Regions from separate parts of the Rhizobium sp. RCC_161_2 genome, predicted to be linked through region 3. Evidence: riboswitches for the same ligand, from Rfam matches in the RefSeq annotation. Region 3 holds a riboswitch; each other region holds the start of a gene.
What was found. Region 3 has a riboswitch for thiamine pyrophosphate ahead of thiB (thiamine ABC transporter substrate binding subunit). Riboswitches for the same ligand answer to the same signal wherever they lie in the genome.
Positions count from the first base shown of each region.

Region 1: linked by a shared signal. The riboswitch ahead of thiM (hydroxyethylthiazole kinase) and the one ahead of thiB (thiamine ABC transporter substrate binding subunit) in region 3 are both predicted to bind thiamine pyrophosphate.
Region 2: linked by a shared signal. The riboswitch ahead of thiC (phosphomethylpyrimidine synthase ThiC) and the one ahead of thiB (thiamine ABC transporter substrate binding subunit) in region 3 are both predicted to bind thiamine pyrophosphate.

Region 1 covers NZ_JBFUPL010000001.1:536,123-543,556, reverse strand. Annotated here, with positions in the region: gene AB6803_RS02395 (hypothetical protein) at 1-560, opposite strand, end outside; gene yghU (glutathione-dependent disulfide-bond oxidoreductase) at 746-1,621, opposite strand; gene AB6803_RS02385 (DUF1127 domain-containing protein) at 2,203-2,349, opposite strand; TPP riboswitch at 2,594-2,689, shown strand; gene thiM (hydroxyethylthiazole kinase) at 2,740-3,543, shown strand; gene thiE (thiamine phosphate synthase) at 3,540-4,175, shown strand; gene thiD (bifunctional hydroxymethylpyrimidine kinase/phosphomethylpyrimidine kinase) at 4,172-4,993, shown strand; gene AB6803_RS02365 (3-oxoacyl-ACP reductase) at 4,990-5,754, shown strand; gene AB6803_RS02360 (alkylphosphonate utilization protein) at 5,828-6,040, opposite strand; gene AB6803_RS02355 (glutathione S-transferase) at 6,144-6,797, opposite strand; gene AB6803_RS02350 (polyhydroxyalkanoate depolymerase) at 6,919-7,434, shown strand, end outside.
Region 2 covers NZ_JBFUPL010000006.1:175,546-182,979, forward strand. Annotated here, with positions in the region: gene AB6803_RS17400 (transporter substrate-binding domain-containing protein) at 1-175, opposite strand, end outside; gene AB6803_RS17405 (LysR substrate-binding domain-containing protein) at 501-1,418, shown strand; gene AB6803_RS17410 (alpha/beta hydrolase family protein) at 1,505-2,404, shown strand; partial or broken gene AB6803_RS17415 (2-hydroxyacid dehydrogenase) at 2,476-2,667, opposite strand; TPP riboswitch at 2,733-2,864, shown strand; gene thiC (phosphomethylpyrimidine synthase ThiC) at 2,959-4,785, shown strand; gene thiO (glycine oxidase ThiO) at 4,787-5,761, shown strand; gene thiS (sulfur carrier protein ThiS) at 5,758-5,955, shown strand; gene AB6803_RS17435 (thiazole synthase) at 5,959-6,732, shown strand; gene AB6803_RS17440 (thiamine phosphate synthase) at 6,729-7,352, shown strand; gene maiA (maleylacetoacetate isomerase) at 7,389-7,434, opposite strand, start outside.
Region 3 covers NZ_JBFUPL010000007.1:241,839-249,272, reverse strand. Annotated here, with positions in the region: gene AB6803_RS19550 (efflux RND transporter periplasmic adaptor subunit) at 1-231, opposite strand, end outside; gene AB6803_RS19545 (ABC-F family ATP-binding cassette domain-containing protein) at 586-2,415, opposite strand; gene AB6803_RS19540 (thiamine diphosphokinase) at 2,418-3,071, opposite strand; gene AB6803_RS19535 (MarR family winged helix-turn-helix transcriptional regulator) at 3,136-3,663, opposite strand; gene AB6803_RS19530 (MDR family MFS transporter) at 3,881-5,416, shown strand; TPP riboswitch at 5,488-5,604, shown strand; gene thiB (thiamine ABC transporter substrate binding subunit) at 5,654-6,682, shown strand; gene thiP (thiamine/thiamine pyrophosphate ABC transporter permease ThiP) at 6,690-7,434, shown strand, end outside.

The DNA of each region.
Region 1 (7,434 bases), on a different contig from region 3:
AGTTCTTCGCCCTTGGCAACTGGGCGATCGCTACTGACGCGGCTCATGAAGTGCCGGCCGGCGGCCGCGGCCATGACACCGCTTCCAGTTTCGTTGCCCATCAGCGTTATGGTCATCAATGTCCGGTCATCCTCGCGCGCCAGCAGCGCGGCGACAAAAAGATGAAGGTCGGTGCCCGATGTCGCCATGACAGCGTCCACTTGCTCCGAGCTGCCATCAAGGCCGAGCAAGTGCCGCAGTTCTGTCCGGACTTTCGCGATCTCCTGCGCATAGATATCAGCGGCGGGATACGTTTCCATCTCCCGCAGAAGTTTCGAATGATAGGCACCGACTGCCGCGAAGGCGGGCATAGAAATGGTCGATGCGGTGGAGGAGCCGAAGGCAAGGTCGAGCGGCCGAGGCGATGGACCATGGCCATACATGTTGAGGCCGGTCACCGATTCGCAATCGAGCCTTTCGTCTCCGCCGGAAACGAGGCAAGCGAGAAGCGCATAACGATCATTGTCCAGCCGGCGACTCGAGGCGAGGCCGGAAACATGGTCGTCAAAGCTCTTTTGCATGCGCGGCATTCCCCTTGCGGTCCTTCGTCGACGCGCTGCGAATGCGCGTATCAATGTCCATGAGACATTAGGCCAAACAAGATGGAGCGAGGCTGACGTGCCGATCGGACAGGCCTCGGTCGTCGCAGATATGAAAAGCCCGCCGCCATGGTGGCGACGGGCTCAAAGGCGAAGTAGCTGGTTGCTTAGCCTGCAGACGTAAGCTTGTCCTGGGTCTTGGTGTCGAAATCGCTGGCGTCATGGCGCTCATGCAATTGGTCGGCGGGATCGCCGGACAGTCGATTGACCTTGCGTCCGCGCTTCACAGCAGGCCGGGCAAAAATCGTTTCCGCCCAGCGCTGGACATTCTTGTAGTCCTGCACTTGGAGGAACTCGGCCGCGCCATACTGCCAGCCCTTCACCAAACCGCCATACCAAGGCCAGACGGCGATATCGGCGATCGTATAGTTCTTACCTCCAAGATATTCACTTTCGGCCAGACGGCGATCGAGCACGTCGAGTTCGCGCTTCACCTCCATGGCGAAGCGGTCGATCGCATATTCGATCTTCGTCGGCGCATAGGCGTAAAAGTGGCCGAAACCGCCGCCGAGATAGGGCGCGCTTCCCATCTGCCAGAACAGCCACGACAGGCATTCGGCGCGAGCCGGCTGCTCAGTCGGCAGGAAGGCGCCGAACTTCTCGGCGAGATAGGTCAGGATCGAGCCGGATTCGAAGACCCGGATCGGGGTCGGACCGCTGCGATCCAGCAGCGCCGGAATCTTGGAGTTTGGATTGACGTCGACGAAACCGCTTCCGAACTGGTCGCCTTCGCCGATCTTGATAAGCCACGCATCATACTCGGCGCCGCTATGGCCGAGAGCCAATAGCTCCTCGAGAAGGATCGTGACCTTCACCCCGTTCGGCGTTCCCAGCGAATAGAGCTGGAGGGGATGGCGGCCGACCGGAAGTTCCTTCTCATGCGTCGGCCCGGCGATCGGGCGGTTGATATTGGCAAACTGGCCTCCGTTCGCCTTGTTCCAGACCCAGATCTTCGGCGGCGTGTATTCGGCAGAATCGGTCATGCTCAAACTCCTGATTTTCGGCAGATACAACTGCGATGTACCGACCGATCTAGCGCGTTCTTCATTACGCACATAGGGGACACGATCAATTTTTACGAGAGGGCTGGATCACATTGGCGTCAGGAATTGCGCATCAGGATCTAAGTGGCTTTCCAGCCGAGCCGCTGCCGAAACTCAGCTCCGGGGCAGCGGCACGATTGATGCAGGCTCAAAACGAAAAAGCCTGCCGCGGGAGGAGGTGCGGCAGGCTTTTCGAAAAGAACCGAACAACAGCTGGGAGGAGGAGTGCTGCTGTTCCCGCAGGCGACCTTGGGAGGAGGATAAGGGCGCCTGCATCATCGAAGCTCTGCGGGAGGAGGTGCATCACTTCGATAAGTATGACTATACACTAGATCTGCTTACTTCATAGGCATTTATTTGCAAGGCAGCTATGCGTTATGCGAAAAGCAGGAAGCTTCTAGGCCACAGATCCTTCAACCGAAAGGCCGAGCTTCGCCTGGCATGCACGCAAAACAAAAGCGCCCGCTCGGGAAGAAGCAGGCGCCAGCAGAATTTCGACTGTAGATCAGCGTTTTACGCTGTTAGCGAACAACGGCCGCACGGGCGACGTTGCGGATTTCGCTGCGGCCGATGCCGAGGTCATGCAGTTCGCGCGTGGACATACGGCCCAGTTCGGCGACCGTCTGACGATACTTGAGCCAATTATTGAAAGAGCGTGCTACGTTCATGATGATCCCCTTTCCTAGGGCATTCAAAGCTGAGCTGCCGTGCTTGGCGCTCCGTTCGCTTCGATGAGTACGATATAGTGCAAAGCCTTCGGCATTTGCATAGCTAAGGTATCACTGCACCCATGCAATCGACGCATGGGTAGCGAAGCTACTCCGCCGTGCTGCTCGCCTCAGCTCACCCCGATTGCGATACGCCCGACGATTTTCTGGTGACAGCACAATCGTTCTCTGCGAGAAAGACGGAGATGAGAGACAGGGGCGTCCGTCGATGACGGGCTGAGAAGTACCCTTTGAACCTGAACCAGATCATGCTGGCGGAGGGAGTCGCTCGGGGTCCCGGCCTGTTTGCGTCGCCTCCCTTTGCGTCTCGCCCCGCCCGAAAGGCGCGATATGCAAAACCACACCACTCCAGGCAGCCTGTTGACCGCCATGCGGGCAAACCCTCCGCTGGTGCAATGCATTACCAACTTCGTCGCGATGAACATTGCGGCCAATGTGATGCTCGCCGCCGGCGCCTCGCCCGCCATGGTGCATGCCGAGGAAGAGGCTGGCGAGTTCGCCGAAATCTCCGGCGCCTTGACCATCAATATCGGCACGCTTTCCAGCGGCTGGCTGGCCGGCATGATGTCGGCGGCGCAGGCGGCAAACAAGGCGGGCAAGCCTTGGATTCTCGATCCCGTGGCACACTATGCCACATCCTTCAGGCGCCGATCGGTCGCGCAGTTGCTGGAACTGCAGCCGACAATCATCCGCGGCAATGCCTCGGAAATCATTGCGCTTGCCGGCGGCACCAGTCGTGGCCAGGGCGTCGATAGCCGCGATCCAGTCGAATTGGCAGAGGAAGCCGCCATCCTGCTGGCTCAAAAACATCGATCGATCGTTGCCGTTACCGGCGCCACGGATTTCGTCACCGACGGGAACAAGGCAAGCCGTATCGAGGGCGGTTCCCCGCTCATGCCGCAGGTGACTGCGCTCGGCTGCTCGCTCACCTGCCTCATCGGCGCCTTCGCGGCGACAAGACCGGATCAGCCACTCGCCGCAACGGTGGCGGCACTCGCCTACTTCGCCGTGGCAGGCGAACGGGCGGGCCGCCTAGCCGACGGACCCGGTTCGTTTTCATGGCGTTTCCTTGATGCGCTGACCGCGCTTGATGAAAAGGCGGTCGACAGCGAAGCAAGGATCACCTCGCTATGAAGCACTTCGATCTTTCCCTCTATCTCGTCCTCGATCCGGTGCTCTGCGCCGATACCGGCATGGTGGAAACCGCCCGCGCCGCAGTCGCCGGTGGCGCCACCATCGTGCAACTGCGCGACAAGCATGCCTCGACCGCGGGCATGATCGAAACCGGTCTGGCGCTGAAGCAGGCGCTGGCGGGCACGAGCGCACGCCTGATCGTCAATGACGATGTCGAAGCGGCAATCGCGATCGGGGCCGACGGCCTGCATATCGGCCAGGACGACATGGACGCCCTTACCGCCCGCCGCCGGATCGGCCCGGAAATGATCCTCGGCCTATCGGTGGAGACCGAGGCACTTGCTGCGGCTATCGATCCCGCCCTCGTGGACTATGCCGGGATCGGTCCGGTTTTCGCGACGCCGACAAAGCCTGACCACAAGCAACCGATCGGCTTTTCGGGCCTTGCCAGTATGATCGATCTCTGCCCCGTTCCGTCGGTCGCGATTGGCGGCTTGAAGGCCGGGCATGCGGCCGAAGCACTGTTAGCCGGTGCTGATGGGATCGCCGTCGTCTCAGCCATATGCGGCACGCCGGACCCGCAGGCCGCAGCCGCCGAGATCGCCAAAGCTATCAGGGAAGCACGCCAATGATCCGAAACGTACTCTCCATCGCCGGCTCGGATCCCTCCGGCGGCGCCGGCATACAGGCGGACCTGAAGGCATTTTCGGCGCGTGGCGTCTATGGCATGGCGGCGCTAACTGCCCTGACGGCACAGAACACGCAAGGTGTGTCCGGCGTCCACCTCGTCCCGCCGCAATTCGTTGCCGATCAGATCGAGGCCATCTTTGCCGATGTCCGCGTCGACGCCGTCAAGATCGGCATGATCGCGAACGCGGCCATCGCCGAGGCCGTCGCCGGCGCGCTCGCTCCGCATCGAGGTGTTCCGATCGTCCTCGACCCGGTGATGATCGCCAAGGGAGGTGCCGCGCTGCTCGCCGCCGATGCCGTTGATGTCCTGACCCAGCGGCTCCTTCCGCTCGCAACGCTGCTGACACCCAATCTGCCAGAAGCAGCGGCCCTTCTGCACGAACCGGTCGCTGAAAACCGCGAGGCGATGGCGCGGCAAGCTCAAGCATTGGCGAAGCTCGGGCCATTGGCCGTCCTCATCAAGGGCGGCCACCTTGATGGCGATGAGAGCCCCGACGTGCTTGCAAGCCCCGAGGGCCTGACCTGGTTCGAAGCCAGCCGCGTTCCGACCAAAAACACGCACGGAACCGGCTGCACCCTGTCCAGCGCCCTGGCCGCCGAGATCGCCAAAGGCGCCACGCTCACGGAAGCAGTCGCCACCGCCAAGCACTATCTCGCCGGCGCGGTCGCCGCAGCCGGAACGCTCTCGGTTGGCAGTGGCCACGGGCCGGTTCAGCATTTTCACGCGCTATGGCCAGCCACAGAAGGACGTACAAAATGAGCCTGCCTCTTAATCAGCAAATCGTCATCGTCTCCGGCGCTGGCCGAGGCTTCGGCGCGGCGATCGCAGCAGCCTTCGCCCGCGAAGGCGCCAAAGTCGCCATCAATTATCGCGCCAGCCGCGAACCTGCCGAAGCACTTGCCGCCCGGCTTGGCGACCATGCCCAGGCGTTCCAGGCAGATATCCGCAGCCTGGACGAAACGAAAAGACTGATAGAGGAAGTCACGGCGCATTTCGGCGCACCAACGACGATCGTCCACAATGCGCTTGCCGATTTCAGCTTCAACGGCGACGCCCGTTCGAAGCTCGACGCATTGAGTTGGACGGCCATTGCCGCGCAACTCGACACCGCCCTGCAGGGTGCGCTCAATCTCATCCAGGCGGCACGCCCTTCCATGGCGAGATCAGGCTTCGGCCGTGTCATCACCATCGGCACGAACCTCTTTCAGAACCCGGTCGTGCCCTATCATGATTACACAGCCGCCAAGGCCGCCCTGCTGTCGCTGACGCGAACGGCGGCCGCCGAACTCGGGCCTCAGGGCATTACGGTCAACATGGTGTCGGGTGGCCTGCTCCGCACCACCGATGCCAGCAGCGCCACACCGGAAGCCGTGTTCGATCTCATTGCGGCGAATACGCCACTGCGTCGCGTGACGACACCGGAAGAGGCGGCGGACCCCGTCCTCTTCTTCGCAAGCCCCTGGGCACGGGCGGTAACCGGTCAAAACCTTATCGTGGATGGCGGGTTGGTCTTCGGATAGCATCGCTAAAGCTTCGCTGCTACCGTCATCTGCAAGTCATTGCCGTTTTTACGAAAACGGCAATGACGCAACATCAGGCCTTTTTCAGAAACTCGGTTCTGAGAACCAGATCCTTGATCTTTTCAGCCCGGCATTCGATCTCGTCTTCATTGCCTGTCAGCCGGATGCCCTTGATCAGCGTGCCGCGCTTCAAAGTCACGGATGTCCCCTTGACCTTCAGATCCTTGATCAGGGTCACGTTGTCGCCGTCGGCAAGCACTGTCCCGTTGCTGTCTCTTACTTCCATCGTTCTGGTCCCGTCGCTATATCTTGTCTGTTGGGCGACATAGCAGGTAGCGGACAGGTCGAATAGCGCAAAAGCAATGGAATCTGACCACTAGCTGGAGCCGTTAAAACTCCACTTCCAGCTCAACAATTTCGTCCGGTTCGGCCATGGCCCCTTCAGTCCATTCGCGCATCAAAGGCCAGGCGAGCACCGTCTCCACATAGGCCGCAAGCTTCGGCTCCAACTCCACCGCATAGGTTCGGAAGCGGGTGCAGACCGGCGCATACATCGCATCGGCTACCGTCGGCGTAGCACCGAACAGCCAAGGCCCGCCGCCTGTATCCAGGCACTCGGTCCAGATAGCCTTCACACGCTCAACATCGGGCCGCGCGCCGGAAAATATCTTGAAGCTCGCATGCCGCGCCTTGAGGTTCATCGGCAACGCCGAGCGCAGATTGTGAAAGCCCGAATGCATCTCACCCGAGACCGACCGACAGCGGGCACGGGCGGCCCGATCGGCGGGCCAGAGCCCAGCCTTTGGTGCAATCTCGTTCAGATATTCGGCGATTGCCAGCGTGTCCCACACGATCGCGTCTTTGTTGGTCAGCCTCGGCACCAGCACCGAGGGTGACAACAGCAGCAGTTCCTGGCGTGCCTCGTCGTCTAGTTCCACCAGCACCTCGGCGAAATCCAGCCCTGCCATACGGCACAACAGCCAGCCGCGCAGCGACCAGGAAGAATAGTTCTTCGAGGAAATCGTCAGTGTCGCCTTCACCATCGCGCTCAAATCCCCGTCGGACAAAAAAGCTGGTCCGCTGACAATCTTCTCGCATCGCGGAACATATTGCACTAGTTTTTTTGCACCGCGGCACCCCGCGGCGGCGCGGGAGATATTGGTCATGCTCTATCAGGCCTACCAGTTCCAGGACGACCTCATTGCGCCGCTGCGCGATCTGGCCCGGCGCCTGCAGAGCTTTTCCGCGGCGGCACTCTGGGGACCCGCCGGGGATATTGCGCGGCATTTTTCCGCAGCGCTCGAGATGATCTCCCGTTTCGAAATTACCCACGAGCGACCCGATTTTGCCATCCGCTCAGTCATGATCGGCAACCGCGATGTTCCGATCACAGTCGAGACCGTGCTCGACAAGCCCTTCGGCAAACTCCTGCGCTTTGCCGCCGATATCGATATGCCACGGCCGAAAATCCTTGTCGTGGCGCCCCTGTCCGGCCATTTCGCCACGCTCCTGCGCGGCACGGTGCAAACACTGCTGCGCGATCACGACGTCTATATCACCGATTGGGCCAACGCCCGCGACGTGCCGCTTTCCGCCGGGCGCTTCGGCATCGACGACTACGTGGACTATGTCATCCGCTTCCTGGAGGAGATCGGCCCGGGCGGCCACGTTCTTGCCGTC
Region 2 (7,434 bases), on a different contig from region 3:
AATAGGGCTCGGTCCCGACGATGCCGGCGACGCGCAGCTTCTTGCTATTGCGGATCCGGTCGAACGTCGATTCATTCGGCGCCGTCTGCGCCAGGGCGGGCGTGGACAATGCCACCGCTGCGGCACCGGTCGCGGCGACCCCGATGAGGCCTGCGAAATCTCTGCGTTTCATCATGTTCATTCCCCTTTTTGTTTGATGATTGATGGAGTGCTTGTTTGCAATAGGAAGGATCAGCTCCCGCGCTCCGATGCCTAAAGCTCGGTTTGAAGCTCTTGTCCGACGATCGAAGAGGCGCGTTTTGCAACGCATCCGACGCCTGTCGTGTGAGCTTCGCCGTCGCAAAAGCGGGCTTGCAAGTTTCTCGTTCCTTTGCGGGCGTCTATTTTTCGCGCACCTGTTACAATTGCCCGATTAATGGCCTGCCGCGCGTGAAAACACAAAACTTGAAAACTCGGTTCGTCATGAGTATTTGTCATGCCGAAGACATAATAGGGACTTCATGCGTCGCTTCCTTCCTTCATTACCGGCCCTGCAAGCATTCGAAGCTGCTGCTCGCCACATGAGCTTTACGAAGGCGGGGGAGGAGCTTGCGATGACGCAAAGCGGCATCAGCCGCCATATCCAGAATCTCGAACGCTATCTCGGCGTCCGGCTGTTCGAGCGCTCCGGATCGAGGCTCGTGCTGACCGATCCCGGCGCCAAATATTTCCAGGAGATCGAACAGACGCTCAACAAGCTGGAGGAGGTTTCCATCGACGTCGTGCGCGGGCGCAAGGCCGATGCATCGCTGATGATCGGCGCCTATCCCACGCTTGCCGCGCGGTGGCTCGCACCGCGGCTCGAAGGCTTTGTACAGGGAAATCCCGATATGCCGATCGAGATCATGCTGGTCGATCCCAAGCTGGATTTCGACCACAGCCGGATCGATATCGCCATCCTGCGAGGGGTGGGCTCCTGGCGGAATGCGCGCGCCTCCTTGCTGTTTCCAGAGGAGCTTGCCGTCGTCGCCTCCCCGAAGCTGATCCCGGCGACGACGAAGCTCGACTGGCTCGATTTCGCCCGGTTTCCCACGCTTCAGAATGCCAGCAGGCCGAGCCTCTGGCTCAACTGGCTGCGGGCCGCCAATCTGAGCTACAGCGGCGCCATCCAGGGGGTCCGCTTTGCCCATAGCGAAATGCTCATCAACGCTGCCGTCAGCGGTCTCGGCCTCGCGGTCGTGCCGGTGCAATATGTCGAGCGGGAACTGGAAAGCGGCGAATTGCATTTGCCTCTCGGAAAGCCCGTTCGCTCCAGCGAATCCTATTGGGCCGTCTATTCGGAGCGCAAGTCGCAAAAACACAGCGTCATCGCATTCCGCGACTGGCTGCTGCATGAGAGCCGGAAAAGCCGCCAAGTGACGGGTGGGACTGCGGCGTAACAACACCCCGGCCTGTCCTTGACCGCACTGCCTTTTTCTCTAGTCTTCATCGGTATTTGCAACACCGTGGCCGTTGAGGATTTAATATGTTTGGAATGACGAAGGCGAGCAAATTTGGGCTCGTGTGCCTGGCCGTGGCGGCCATCTCCAGTTTCGCGTCCGCCGCCGAGACGAAGGTTTCCTTTAGCGTCGACGGGCAAAAGGTGATCGGCACTCTAGCGACGATCGATAGCAACCCCAAAGCACCCGTCGTTGTCATGTTCCACGGCTTTAGTGGCTCGCGCGACGAACTGCCAATCAAGGACACCAAGGACGGGGTCTTTTCCCGCAGCGCCCGGCTTCTTGCCGAAAGCGGTTATGCGAGCCTGAGGATCGACTTCCGCGGATCCGGGGAGAGCGACGGCAAATGGGCGGACACCACCTTCTCCGGCCAGATCAAGGATGGCATTGCGGCGGTGGACTGGCTGACGGCCAGCGACAAGGTCGACGGCTCCAGGATATCTATCCTCGGATGGAGCCAGGGCGGCCTCGTTGGCGCTCATGTGGCCAGGGCGCGACCGGAGGTCAAATCGGTGACCTTATGGGCGCCGGTGGTGACGCCGCTTTATACCTACGGCAACCTCCTCGGTGCAGAGAATGTCGCGAAAGGATTGACCAGCCCGCCGGACACGGAGATCACCGCTAGGTTGCCCTGGGGCGTCGATACCACACTGAAGGCGTCCTTCTTCAAGGAAATGCCGACCACCAGCCCAATCGCGGCGATTGCGCATTACCCCGGCCCGCTGCAAGTCATTGTCGGCAGCAAGGATACGACCGTCACGCCTCAGCCGGCATCCGGCCAGGTCCTCCTCGACTATCATGATGGCGAGGAGCGTCTGGACGTTTTCGACATGGATCACGTCTTCAACGCCTTTACCGGGCCGCAGACGATCGACAGCCACCTGGTTCCTGCAACGCTGGAATGGCTGAAGAAATTCAATCCCTGATAAGGTCACAGATCAAATGAGCGGCGTTGCGTCCGCTCATCTTTTCTCCATTAAGATCCAGCTTCAGCTCTTCAGACGACAGCTGTCGGCAGCGGTATGCCGGCGAAATGGGCGTCGAGATTGGCAAGCACCAGATCGGCCATTGCCCGCCGGGTCTCGTGTGTGGCGCTGCCGAGGTGCGGTGCAAGAAGCACGTTGTCCACGTCGAACAGCTCCTCCGGCACACGGGGTTCGTCCTCGAAGACATCAAGCGCCTCGCGGCCATGCTTCGGTCTCATTGCTTCACCTGTGGGGTTGACATCACCCGAACCGAGAGCATAGCCTTCACGACATTCACCAGGGGGGTCCCGGCAAGGGGCTGAGATACTGCTGGACAACTCGGCTTTGCCGATTGTGGCGCAGTGACCCGTTGAACCTGATCCAGTTCATACTGGCGTAGGGACGGTGCAAGCGCTCGAAAGGCTTATGGATTCACGCGTGGAATCCTTGGCCGGCGTCTTTTCATCATTCCGGCTGAGGACTGGGTCTCCAATCGCAACTTGGAGCCTCAAACCATGAATATCGCCGCAAAGAATGTAACCCCGACAGTCACCACCGGCCCCTTGCCGGCATCCCGGAAGATCTACATTCCCGGAGACATCCACCCCGACATCCGCGTACCGATGCGCGAAATCAGCCTCCACCCGACCTCGGGCGAGCCGCCGGTCATCGTCTATGATTCCTCCGGCCCTTATACGATCGAGGGCGCCGATATCCGTATCGAGCAGGGTCTTGCCGAACTCCGTCGTGATTGGGTACTCGCCCGTGGCGACGTCGAGGCCTATCAGGGCCGCCATGTCCGCCCGGAAGACAATGGCTTTGCCAGCGGCGACAGGCTGACGCCCGAATTTCCCACGCTACGCCAGCCGCTGCGGGCAAAGGACGGCAAGGCCGTCACCCAGCTCGCCTATGCGCGCGCCGGCATCATCACGCCCGAGATGGAATTTATCGCCATCCGCGAAAACCTCGGCCGCAGGGCGCAAGCAGAGGCCATGGTCCGCGACGGCGAGAGCTTCGGCGCCCATATTCCGGACCATGTGACGGCGGAATTCGTCCGCCAGGAAGTGGCGGCGGGACGTGCGATCATCCCGGCCAACATCAATCACCCAGAAGCCGAGCCGATGATCATCGGCCGGAATTTTCTGGTCAAGATCAACGCCAATATCGGCAATTCGGCCGTCACCTCGTCGATGGCCGAAGAGGTCGAGAAAATGGTCTGGGCGGCACGTTGGGGCGCCGATACCGTCATGGACCTTTCGACCGGCCGCAACATCCACAATATCCGCGAATGGATCATCCGCAACTCACCGCTGCCGATCGGCACCGTGCCGCTTTACCAGGCGCTGGAGAAGGTTGAGGGCATTGCCGAGAACCTGACCTGGGAGGTCTATCGCGATACGCTGATCGAGCAGGCCGAACAGGGCGTCGACTATTTCACCATCCATGCCGGCGTGCGGCTCCACTACATCCCGCTCACCGTCAACCGCGTCACCGGCATCGTCTCGCGCGGCGGTTCGATCATGGCCAAGTGGTGTCTCCATCATCACCGCGAGAGCTTCCTCTACGAGCATTTCGAAGAGATCTGCGATATCTGCCGCGCCTATGACGTCTCCTTCTCGCTTGGCGACGGCCTGCGCCCCGGCTCGATCGCCGACGCCAATGATGCGGCCCAGTTTGCCGAGCTGGAAACGCTTGGCGAGTTGACGAAGATCGCCTGGGCCAAGGATTGCCAGGTGATGATCGAAGGCCCCGGCCATGTGCCGATGCACAAGATCAAGGAAAACATGGATAAGCAGCTCAAGGTCTGCGGCGAGGCGCCCTTCTATACGCTCGGGCCGCTCACGACCGATATCGCACCCGGCTACGACCACATCACCTCCGGCATTGGTGCGGCGATGATCGGCTGGTTCGGCACGGCGATGCTCTGCTACGTCACGCCGAAGGAACATCTGGGTCTTCCGGATCGCAACGACGTCAAGACCGGCGTCATCACCTACAAGATCGCCGCCCACGCCGCCGATCTCGCCAAGGGGCATCCGGCCGCGCAATTGCGCGACGACGCGCTGTCGCGCGCCCGCTTCGAATTCCGCTGGGAGGATCAGTTCAACCTCTCGCTGGACCCGGAAACCGCGCGCAGCTTCCACGACGAGACGCTGCCGAAAGAGGCACACAAGGTCGCGCATTTCTGCTCCATGTGCGGCCCGAAATTCTGCTCGATGCGGATTTCGCACGACATCCGCGCCGAGGCACAGAAGGAAGGTCTGGAGGCGATGGCGGCAAAATACCGCGAGGGTGGCGATCTCTATATGCCGGTCGATGCTGTCGAGCCCTCGGCCGGCTGAGATGCGCGTCCTTGTCAAAGGGGCCGGCGTCGCCGGCCTCACGGTCGCACATGAACTCCGCGCGCGTGGTGCGGAGGTGAGCGTCTTCGATCCGTGCCCGGGATTCGGTCGCGCCGCATCCTGGCTCGCGGGCGGGATGCTCGCGCCCTGGTGCGAACGTGAAAGCGCCGAGGAAGCCGTGCTCTCACGCGGCCTCGACGCCAGTGAGCGCTGGGATGCTATCCTCCCGGGACACATCGTCCGCAACGGAACGCTGGTGGTCGCACCGGCGCGCGATCATGGTGAGCTGAAGCGCTTCGCCGGCCGCACGACGGGTTATGAATGGCTGGAGGAAGACGCGATTTCCACACTGGAACCGGCGCTTACCGGACGCTTCCGGCAGGGCCTGTTCTTTCCCCGCGAAGCTCATCTCGATCCGCGGCGGGTGTTGAGCGCACTGCAAGAAAAGCTCGGCAGGCAAGGCGTCACCTTCGTCAGCGAGACTGCAGGCGGACAGGATTTCGACGATATTGTCGACTGCACGGGCAGAGCACGCATCGGACAGACCCGCGAATTGCGAGGCGTGCGAGGCGAAATGCTCTACCTTCGGACCGATGAGGTCGAACTCATCAGGCCTGTCCGGCTGCTGCACCCACGCATTCCCGTCTATATCGTGCCTCGCGGCAACGGCCTTTTCATGGTCGGCGCAACGATGATCGAGACCAAGTTCGACGGGCCAATCGCGGCGCGTTCATTGATGGAATTGCTGAACGCCGCCTATGCCCTGCACCCGGCTTTTGCGGATGCCGCCGTCATTGAGACCGGCGCCGGTATCCGCCCAGCCTTCCCCGATAATTTTCCGCGCGTCAGGCGAGAGGGAGACGCAGTCATCCTCAATGGTCTCTATCGCCACGGTTTTTTGCTGGCACCGGCCATGGCCGCTGAGGCCGCTGATCTTGTCTTTTCCCGAACCATCATAGGAGCGCATTCCCCATGAGACTGATCGTCAATGGCGAGCCCCAGACTATCACTGTCACGACGCTTTCCGAGCTGCTGGCTACGCTGGACTATGAGGGCGACTGGCTTGCGACCGCCGTCAACGGCGAACTCGTTCATCGCGAGGATCGCGCCGACCGCGCCCTCAATGACAATGACAGGATCGAAATTCTGACCCCGATGCAAGGAGGCTGACCCATGCTTGTTCTCTATGGAACCGAAGTCGCGTCGCGCCTTCTATTGGGCACCGCCCGCTACCCCTCTCCCGCCATTCTCGCCGAGGCCGTCAGACAATCGGCAACGGAGATCGTAACCGTGTCTTTGCGCCGCGAGACCGCCGGCGGGCGCAATGGCGGCGCGTTCTTCGAGATGATCCGCGCACTCGGCGTCCGAGTCCTTCCCAATACCGCCGGCTGCCATGGGGTTTCCGAAGCCGTGCTGACGGCCAAAATGGCCCGCGAGGTGTTCCAGACCAACTGGATCAAGCTCGAAGTGATCGGCAATCACGACACGCTACAACCGGATGTCTTCGGGCTCGTGGAGGCAGCGCGCATTCTCGCCAGCGAGGGCTTCGAGGTGTTTCCCTATACGACCGACGATCTGGTGGTGGCCGAAAGGCTGCTGGACGCGGGTTGCAAGGTCCTGATGCCCTGGTGCGCGCCGATCGGCAGCGCCGCCGGGCCGCTCAATCTGTCTGCTCTTCGGGCGATGCGGGCGCATTTCCCTGATGTGCCGCTGATCGTCGATGCCGGCATCGGCCGGCCGTCGCATGCGACGACGGTCATGGAGCTCGGCTTCGATGCGGTGCTCTTGAACACCGCCGTTGCCGGCGCCGGCGACCCAGCCGCCATGGCCGGCGCCTTTGCCAAGGCGATCGATGCGGGCTGGCAGGCCTTTGGCGCCGGCATGCTGGAGCCGCGCGACATGGCAGTGCCATCGACGCCGGTGATCGGAAAGGCGGTCTTCGCATGAGGCTCGACCCCTTCTACCTCATCGTCGACAGCGCCGACTGGATCGCCCGGCTGGTTCCGCTCGGCGTCAAGCTGGTACAGCTCCGCATCAAGGATCGCACGCCGCCGGAGATACGCGCCGAAATCCAAAGGGCTAAGGCGATCTGCGCGGCGCATCAATGCCAGCTCATCATCAATGACTACTGGCAGCTTGCCATCGAAGAAGGATGCGACTTCATCCATCTCGGACAGGAAGACCTGGCCGTCGCTGATCTCAGGGCTATCCACTCGGCGGGCCTGAAGCTCGGGCTTTCGACGCATGACGAGGCAGAACTGGCGACAGCCCTTGCCGCCAGCCCGGACTATATCGCGCTCGGCCCGGTCTATCCGACCATCCTCAAGAAAATGCCATGGGCGCCACAGGGCCTCGACCGTCTGCGCGAATGGAAGGACCGGATCGGAGGACTGCCGCTCGTCGCCATCGGCGGTTTGAACCTGGATCGCATTGCGGGCGTGTTCGAGAACGGCGCCGACAGCGCCGCTGTCGTGACGGACATCACGCTGAACGCCGATCCTGAGGCGCGAACCATGGAATGGATCGCCGCAACCAATCAAGTCAGGATGAATGACGACGCCGTGTGAAGCTGCTCTTCACACTCCCCCTGGTCCGGTCGGCCATTACGGTTTCACGCGATCGGGATGTGCCGCCTGAAACGCCGGCAGT
Region 3 (7,434 bases):
TTCCTGCAGGTAGCCACCAATACGCGAGCGAACGGAGACCTCGTCAACCGCCTGGAAGCGTCCGATGAACTCATCGCTGTCGATGACGTCGCGAACCACGGGCTTGGCGACCGTGACCGGTGCGGCGGGCGGGGCGCTCTGCGCCAGCGCCTGAGACCCCATGAGATGAGACCCCGTGAGAATAGCAATTGTGAAGCTGAATATAGCGATACGCGCCAGCGTCTTCGGCATGAATGCCCCCCTAGAACAACAAGCCACCCACGGCTGGAAGCCGCGTCAAGCGTTCATCATGTCTGCCTGCAATCTTCCGCGAAGGACCTGTCGCCACTGACGGCAAATCCAATCAGGTCCTTCGGACTTCCCCACTGCATCGCAGGTCGTGTCGACCCACGCATCATCCAGCCCAAGGGCTGGTACTTTCGCCACAATGTATAAACGGTTTATCGAATTCGACAACAGAGATTAGCGTGGCCAAGCCACGCGCAACCATTTGTTTTTTCTAATGTAGGCGGACACCCATAGGATGAAGTGGATCCGCGGAGCTCCATTCACCAGATGAATGCTAGGCGCTGAGCCAGTTGCCGATCAGCCTCCCAGCTCTTCGCGCAGCATTTCCAGCTCCAACCACTCCTCTTCCATCTTCGTGAGGCTATCGCGCAGCTTTTCCATTTCGGCCGCCAGACGGTTGAAGCTCGAGGGATCCTTGGTGAAGAGATTGGGATCGGCCATCTTCTTTTCGCGAGCAGCGATCTCCGCCTCCGCCTTGGCCATTTCCTTCGGCAGGTTTTCGAGCGCAAATTTCTGTTTGAAAGAGAGCTTTGCCTTGCCCTTCGAAGCCTCAGCAGCAGACGTTGACGTCCCGGCGGTCTTCGGCTTCTCAGCGGCCTTTTCAGCTCGCTTGCGCTCCTCCAGCGCGCCCTTGCGTTGTACGAGCATATCGGAATAACCGCCGGCATATTCGATCCAGCGGCCGTCCGGATCATCCGGATTGGCCGGCGCAATGGTCGAGGTCACGGTGCGGTCGAGGAAATCGCGGTCGTGGCTGACGAGGATGACGGTGCCGTTGAAGCCGGCGACGATCTCCTGCAGCAGGTCCAGCGTCTCGATGTCGAGGTCGTTGGTCGGTTCGTCGAGGATCAGAAGATTGGTCGGCCGCGACAGGATGCGCGCCAGCATCAGCCGGGCGCGCTCGCCGCCGGAGAGATTCTTGATCGGCGTGCGGGCCTGTTCCGGCTGGAACAGAAATTCCTTCATATAGCCGGTGACATGCCGCTGCTCGCCGTTGACCAGCAGGTTTTCGCCGCGCCCGTCGGTCAGATAGTTGGCGAGCGTATCCTCCGGATTGAGCTCCTCGCGCTTCTGGTCGAGCGTTGCGATCTCCAGATTGGTGCCGAGCTTCACCTTGCCGCTATCCGGCTTCAATTGGCCGGTCAGCATCTTCAGCAACGTCGTCTTGCCGGCGCCGTTCGGGCCGACGAGACCGATGCAATCCCCACGATGCACGCGGATCGAGAACGGTGCGACGATGACGCGCTCATCATAGGCCTTGGTGATCTTGTCCGCTTCGATCACCAGCTTGCCGCTCTCCTGCGCATCGGCCGCGGATGCCTGCACCGAACCAAGCGCGCCCCTGTGGCCACGATGGCGCGAGCGCATGTCCTGCAACTCGCCGAGGCGGCGCATGTTGCGCTTGCGCCTGGCGGTCACGCCATAGCGCAGCCAATGTTCCTCACGTTCGATCGCCTTGCCGAGCTTGTGTTGCTCCAGCTCTTCGGCCTCCAGCACCTGGTCGCGCCAGGCTTCGAAATGGGCAAAGCCCCTGTCCAGCCGCCGCGAGGTGCCGCGATCGAGCCAGACGGTTGCGGTGGAGACTTTTTCGAGGAACCGACGGTCGTGCGAGATCAAGACCAGGGCGCTGCGGGTCTTCTGCAGCTCGCCTTCCAGCCACTCGATGGTCGGCAGGTCCAGATGGTTGGTCGGCTCGTCGAGCAGAAGAATATCCGGTTCCGGCGCCATGACGCGGGCAAGCGCCGCGCGGCGCGCTTCGCCGCCGGAGAGCGTCTTCGGATCTTCCTCGCCCGTGAGGCCAAGGTGGGAGAGCAGATAGGTGACGCGATAGGGATCGTCGCCCGGCCCGAGCCCGGCCTCGGCATAGGCGGCTACCGTCTTGTAATCGCCGAAATCCGGTGCCTGCTCGAGATAGCGCACGGTCGACGACGGATGACGGAACACTTCGCCGGACTGCGCCTCGACCATGCCGGCGGCGATCTTCAGGAGCGTCGACTTGCCCGAACCGTTGCGGCCGACCAGGCAGATCTTGTCACCCGGCTCCACCTGCAGCCCGGCTCCGGCCAGAAGTGGCGCGCCGCCGAAGCTCAGGAAGATATCGTCGAGTTTCAAAATAGGAGGGGCCAAGATCAGACTCCGGTAAGATCATAAGGGCGGGCAAGGACGATCGCCCTGCCGCTGCCGAGCGAAAAGCGCACAGCGCCTTCCGCAACATTGGAAATGGTGCGCGACGCCCCGAAGGGCAGATTGAAATCGCGCAAGGGATAGCGGACGTTATGAATGAACAGCCCCGTCAGATCGCTGAAGCCGAGAACGGAAAACAGCGAGCCGGAGGGCAGCGCCAGCTCCATGTCGCCCGGCAGCAGCGGCACCGCCTCCTCGTCGCCCGAGGTCAACAGCACGTCGAAGCCCTTTTCGGCAAGCTGGATGCCGTAGAGCAAGTGCTGGATCGCATGATCCGAACGCTCTCCGCCCATGGCACCGGCAAGGATCAGCCGCTTGGCGCCGCGATCGATCGCTTCCGTTATGGCGATCTCGCCGTCCGTCGCCGCCTTCGCCGCCGGATAGGGCTGCTTCGGCACATCGGGAAAGGCGCCGCGCAGATCCGGCGGTGTCGAGTCGAAATCGCCGACCCAGAGCTCGGGCGTCGCATTCAGCGCCACCGCATGGCGCATGCCGCCATCCGCCGCGATGAAACGGCTGCCGGCCGTCTCAGCGCGCAGCCGGTCCGTCAGGCGCAACTCGCCGCCGAGTAGGATGGTGAAGGTCGTGGATTGGCTCATGTGCCAAGCCCATAGCGCAAAGACATGTCCCTAGGAAGAGCGCTCTTCAGCGCCAAGCCGCCATTCAGTCTCCCGTTTCCTTGAGACGCGTCTGAAAAGCATGCTCATAGCCGCCGATGAAACGGTCGAACAGGTGCGAAAAGACCTCGATATCCTCGGCTGGCCAATCGGCGAGAATGCCTTCGATGAGGGCAAATTTCTGCGCCTGGATTTCGGCGAGCAACCTTTGGCCGAGCGTCGTCAGTACCACCACGATGCGCCGCGCATCAGCCTGCGATGCCTTGCGGCGCAGCACGCCGCGCGTCACCATCTCCGCCACGATGCGGCTTGCCCGCGAGGGGTCGATGCGCAGGATCTCGGCGATTGCCCCGACGGTCACTTCACCGGACACTTCCGCCCGCCTGACAGCATCGATGACGTCGAGATGCGAAAGCTCCAGGCCCGGCGCAACGTTCTGGATCGCCAGCCGCCCGATCATGCGGCGGCCCGTCATCAGGCGCATACGCGTCATCACCTGGCCGATGCGCAGCAGGTTCTCGTCTTCAGGCAGCGGCGTAGCTTCAATTTCTCGTGTGGTCGTTGCTGATGTCATTCCGCCAGCATATCAAAGATGGGCAGACATTAAAATATGCAAACGGCATTCATCTGCCGTTGACAATTATATGCCAATAGCACATATATTGCCTTGCAACATGTTGCCCTCGAATAGCCTACCCGAAAGCAAGATGCTGCGGATTCAGGAACTGGAGCGACCCATGCCCGTTCGGTCGAACGCGCGGCACTCCAGGCAAGCTCGGATTTCTCGTTCCATGGACATGCAGACTACGCCCGCGCCGCTCGTTGCGGATCACCGCCGCCGGCTTATCCTATTTCTCTTCCTGATGACCGCCATGTTCATGGCAACGCTCGACAACCAGATCGTCTCGACGGCACTGCCGACGATCGTCGGTGAATTCGGACATCTGGAGCGTTTCGGCTGGATCGGCTCTGCCTATCTGCTGTCCCTGTCCGCCGTCATGCCGGTCTATGGCAAGCTCGGCGACCTCTTCGGCCGCAAATATGTGATGATGACCGCGATCGCGATCTTTACCGTCGGCTCGGCCGTCTGCGGTCTTGCTGTTTCGATGGATACGCTGATCGCCGCCCGCGTCCTGCAGGGCCTCGGCGGTGGTGGCATCCTGGTGTCGATCTTCGCCGTCAACGCCGATCTTTTCGAGCCGCGCGAGCGCGCCCGCTATCAGAGCTATTCCAGCCTGGTCCTGATGGCGTCCGGCGCCATCGGCCCAGTTCTCGGCGGCACGATGAGCGATCTCTTCGGCTGGCGCTCGATCTTCCTCGTCAACGTACCGATCGGCTTCATTGTCCTTGCCGGCCTCGCCTTCATGCTGCCCTACCGCAAGCCGGCCCGTAAGCCGAAGATCGACTATGCCGGCGCGATCCTGCTTGCGCTCACCACCACCAGCATCGTGCTTGCCGCAGACGGCACCGAGCTCTTCGGTTCGCTGCTGTCGCCGCAATGCCTCGGCATTATCGCCTTCGGCGCGCTCTCAGCACTCGCATGGGTCTTCGTCGAACGCCGCGCTCCGGAGCCGATCGTGCCGCTGACGCTGTTCCACAACCCGACCTTCGGCCTGCTTCTGATCATCTCGATCACCAGCGGCGCGGTCGCGATCGGCATGGTCAATTATTTCGCGCTCTTTTTGCAGACGACGACCGGCCTGTCGCCATCGGTCGCCGGCCTGCTCTTCATCCTCTTGACCGGCGGCATCGTCTGCGGCTCGCTCTCGGCCGGACGGCTGATTTCGGCGAGGGGTCGCTACAAGCCCTTTGCCATTGCCAGTGCCGCCTGCAGCACCGTCGCCTTCGCCACACTGGCACAGGTCCATGCCGGCACGCCGATCGCCTTTATCGGCGCCTTGATGCTGCTGCATGGCATTGGCATCGGCCTTGCCCAGCAGGTGCCGGTCATCGGCATCCAGAACACCGCCGCCAGCCGCGACGTCGGAGCGGCCACAGGCGCCGTAACGCTGTCGCGCATGGGTGGCGCCTCGATCGCCATCTCCATCTACGGCGCCATCATCGCCGCCAAGCTCGGCAATGTCGGCGTCTCGATCCCCGGTGTTCCCAACATCAAGGAGCTGACGCCGAAGATGATGGCCGCCCTGCCGGACGCCACGCGCGAAGCGGTCGCCAGCGCCTACGCCAGCGCCTTCAGCCCGCTGTTTATGACCGCCGCCGCCATCTGCTTCGCCGGTCTGCTGACAGCGCTCACGCTGAAGAACGTCCAGCTTCCGAGCGCCACCAAGAAGATCGACAGCCAGGCCGTTGCCCACGCCGCCGAGTAAGTCGCGCATCCTCGCAATCGACAAGGGAATCATCCCCCTTGTCATCCCTTCGTCACGGGGCTAAATCTGCCAACGCTCTAACGGGGTGCCTTGTATCCAATCGGATATCTGGCTGAGAGGCTTTCACCAGCCAACCCGCGGAACCTGATCCGGCTAACACCGGCGGAGGGATTAGACGCGTGACGAAATCATAGCGCCCTTTTCCCGTTCAAGACGAAACCAAGAGGAGGCGCTGCCATGCCCAACCGATCGCTGATGACATTCTTTGCCGGCCTGGCCTTTGCCGCCGGCACCACGCTTCTTGCCGCGCAGGCCGCAGAGGCCGCCGACAAGACGCTCACCATCTACACCTATGAAAGCTTCACCGCCGAGTGGGGTCCGGGCGCCAAGGTCAAGGCCGCCTTCGAGAAGACCTGCGGCTGCACGGTCAACTACGTCAGCGTCACCGACGGCGTGGCGCTGCTCTCCCGGCTGAAGCTGGAAGGTGTCGGCACCAAGGCCGACGTCGTTCTCGGCCTCGACACCAACCTCGTCAGTGAGGCCAAGGACACCGGCCTGTTCGACACGAGCGGCGTCGACACATCGGCCCTCAAGGTTCCCGGCGATTTCAAGGATGACGTTTTCGTGCCCTATGACTACGGCCATTTCGCCGTGATCTACGACACTCAGACCATCAAGAACCCGCCGAAAAGCCTGAAGGAACTGGTCGAGGGCGATCCGTCGCAGAAGATCGTCATCGAAGACCCGCGCACCTCGACGCCGGGCCTCGGCCTGCTGCTCTGGGTCAAGTCGGTCTATGGCGACAAGGCGGCAGACGCCTGGACGAAGCTCAAGGGCCGCATCCTGACGGTGACGCCTGGCTGGTCGGAGGCCTATGGCCTCTTCACCAAGGGCGAAGCGCCGATGGTGCTCTCCTATACGACGTCGCCGGCCTATCACGTTATCGAAGAAAAGACCGATCGCTATCAGGCAGCCTCCTTCTCCGAAGGTCATTACATCCAGATCGAAGTGGCCGGCCTGATCAAGTCGTCGCCGAACAAGGATCTCGCCCGCGATTTCCTGAAGTTCATGGTCTCGCCGGGCTTCCAGGACACGATCCCGACCAACAACTGGATGATGCCGGTCTCGGCAACCTCCGAGCCGCTGCCGGATGCTTTCGGCAAGCTGGTCGTTCCCGCCAAGACCTTTCTGATGAGCCCGGACGAAGTCGAGAAGAACCGCAAGGCCTGGATCGACGAATGGCTGGCTGCCACCAGCACCAACTGACGTCGACATGATCCTGACGGCACCCGAGAGACGACATGCCATTGCCGGCGGGGCATTCAGCCTCGCCGGCATCGCTGTCTTTGTCGGTGTCGCCATCGTCACCCTGCTTGCCGCCGGCATCGGATCCGGCAGCGGCAATCCGCTTGCCGATCCCTATCTTCTCCGCGTCCTGCGCTTCACCTTGCTGCAGGCGACGCTTTCCACCCTGCTCTCCATCCTCCTTGCGATCCCGGTCGCCCGCGCTTTAGCCCGACAGCCGCGTTTTCCCGGCCGGCTCTGGCTGATCCGGCTGATGGCCGTCCCCATGGGCCTGCCGGTGCTGATCGGTGCGCTCGGCTTGCTCGGCATTTGGGGACGTCAGGGCATTCTCAATCAGGCGCTGACGGGCTTCGGTCTGTCGCAGCCGGTCAGCATTTACGGGCTGACGGGCATCCTGCTCGCGCATGTCTTCTTCAATTTGCCGCTGGCCGCCCGCCTGATGCTGGCTGGGTTGGAGCGCGTGCCGGCGGAATATTGGCTGATGGCCGGTGGGCTCGGCATGCGCCCCGCTTCCGTCTTCCGTTTCATCGAATGGCCGGTGCTGCGCGGCCTCATTCCTGGTATCGCCGGCCTGATCTTCATGCTCTGCGCCACCAGCTTCACGCTGGTACTGACGCTCGGCGGTGGCCCGGCGGCAACCACGATCGAGGTGGCGATCTACCAGGCGCTGCGCTTCGATTTCGATCCCGGCCGGGCCGTCACGCTGTCACTGC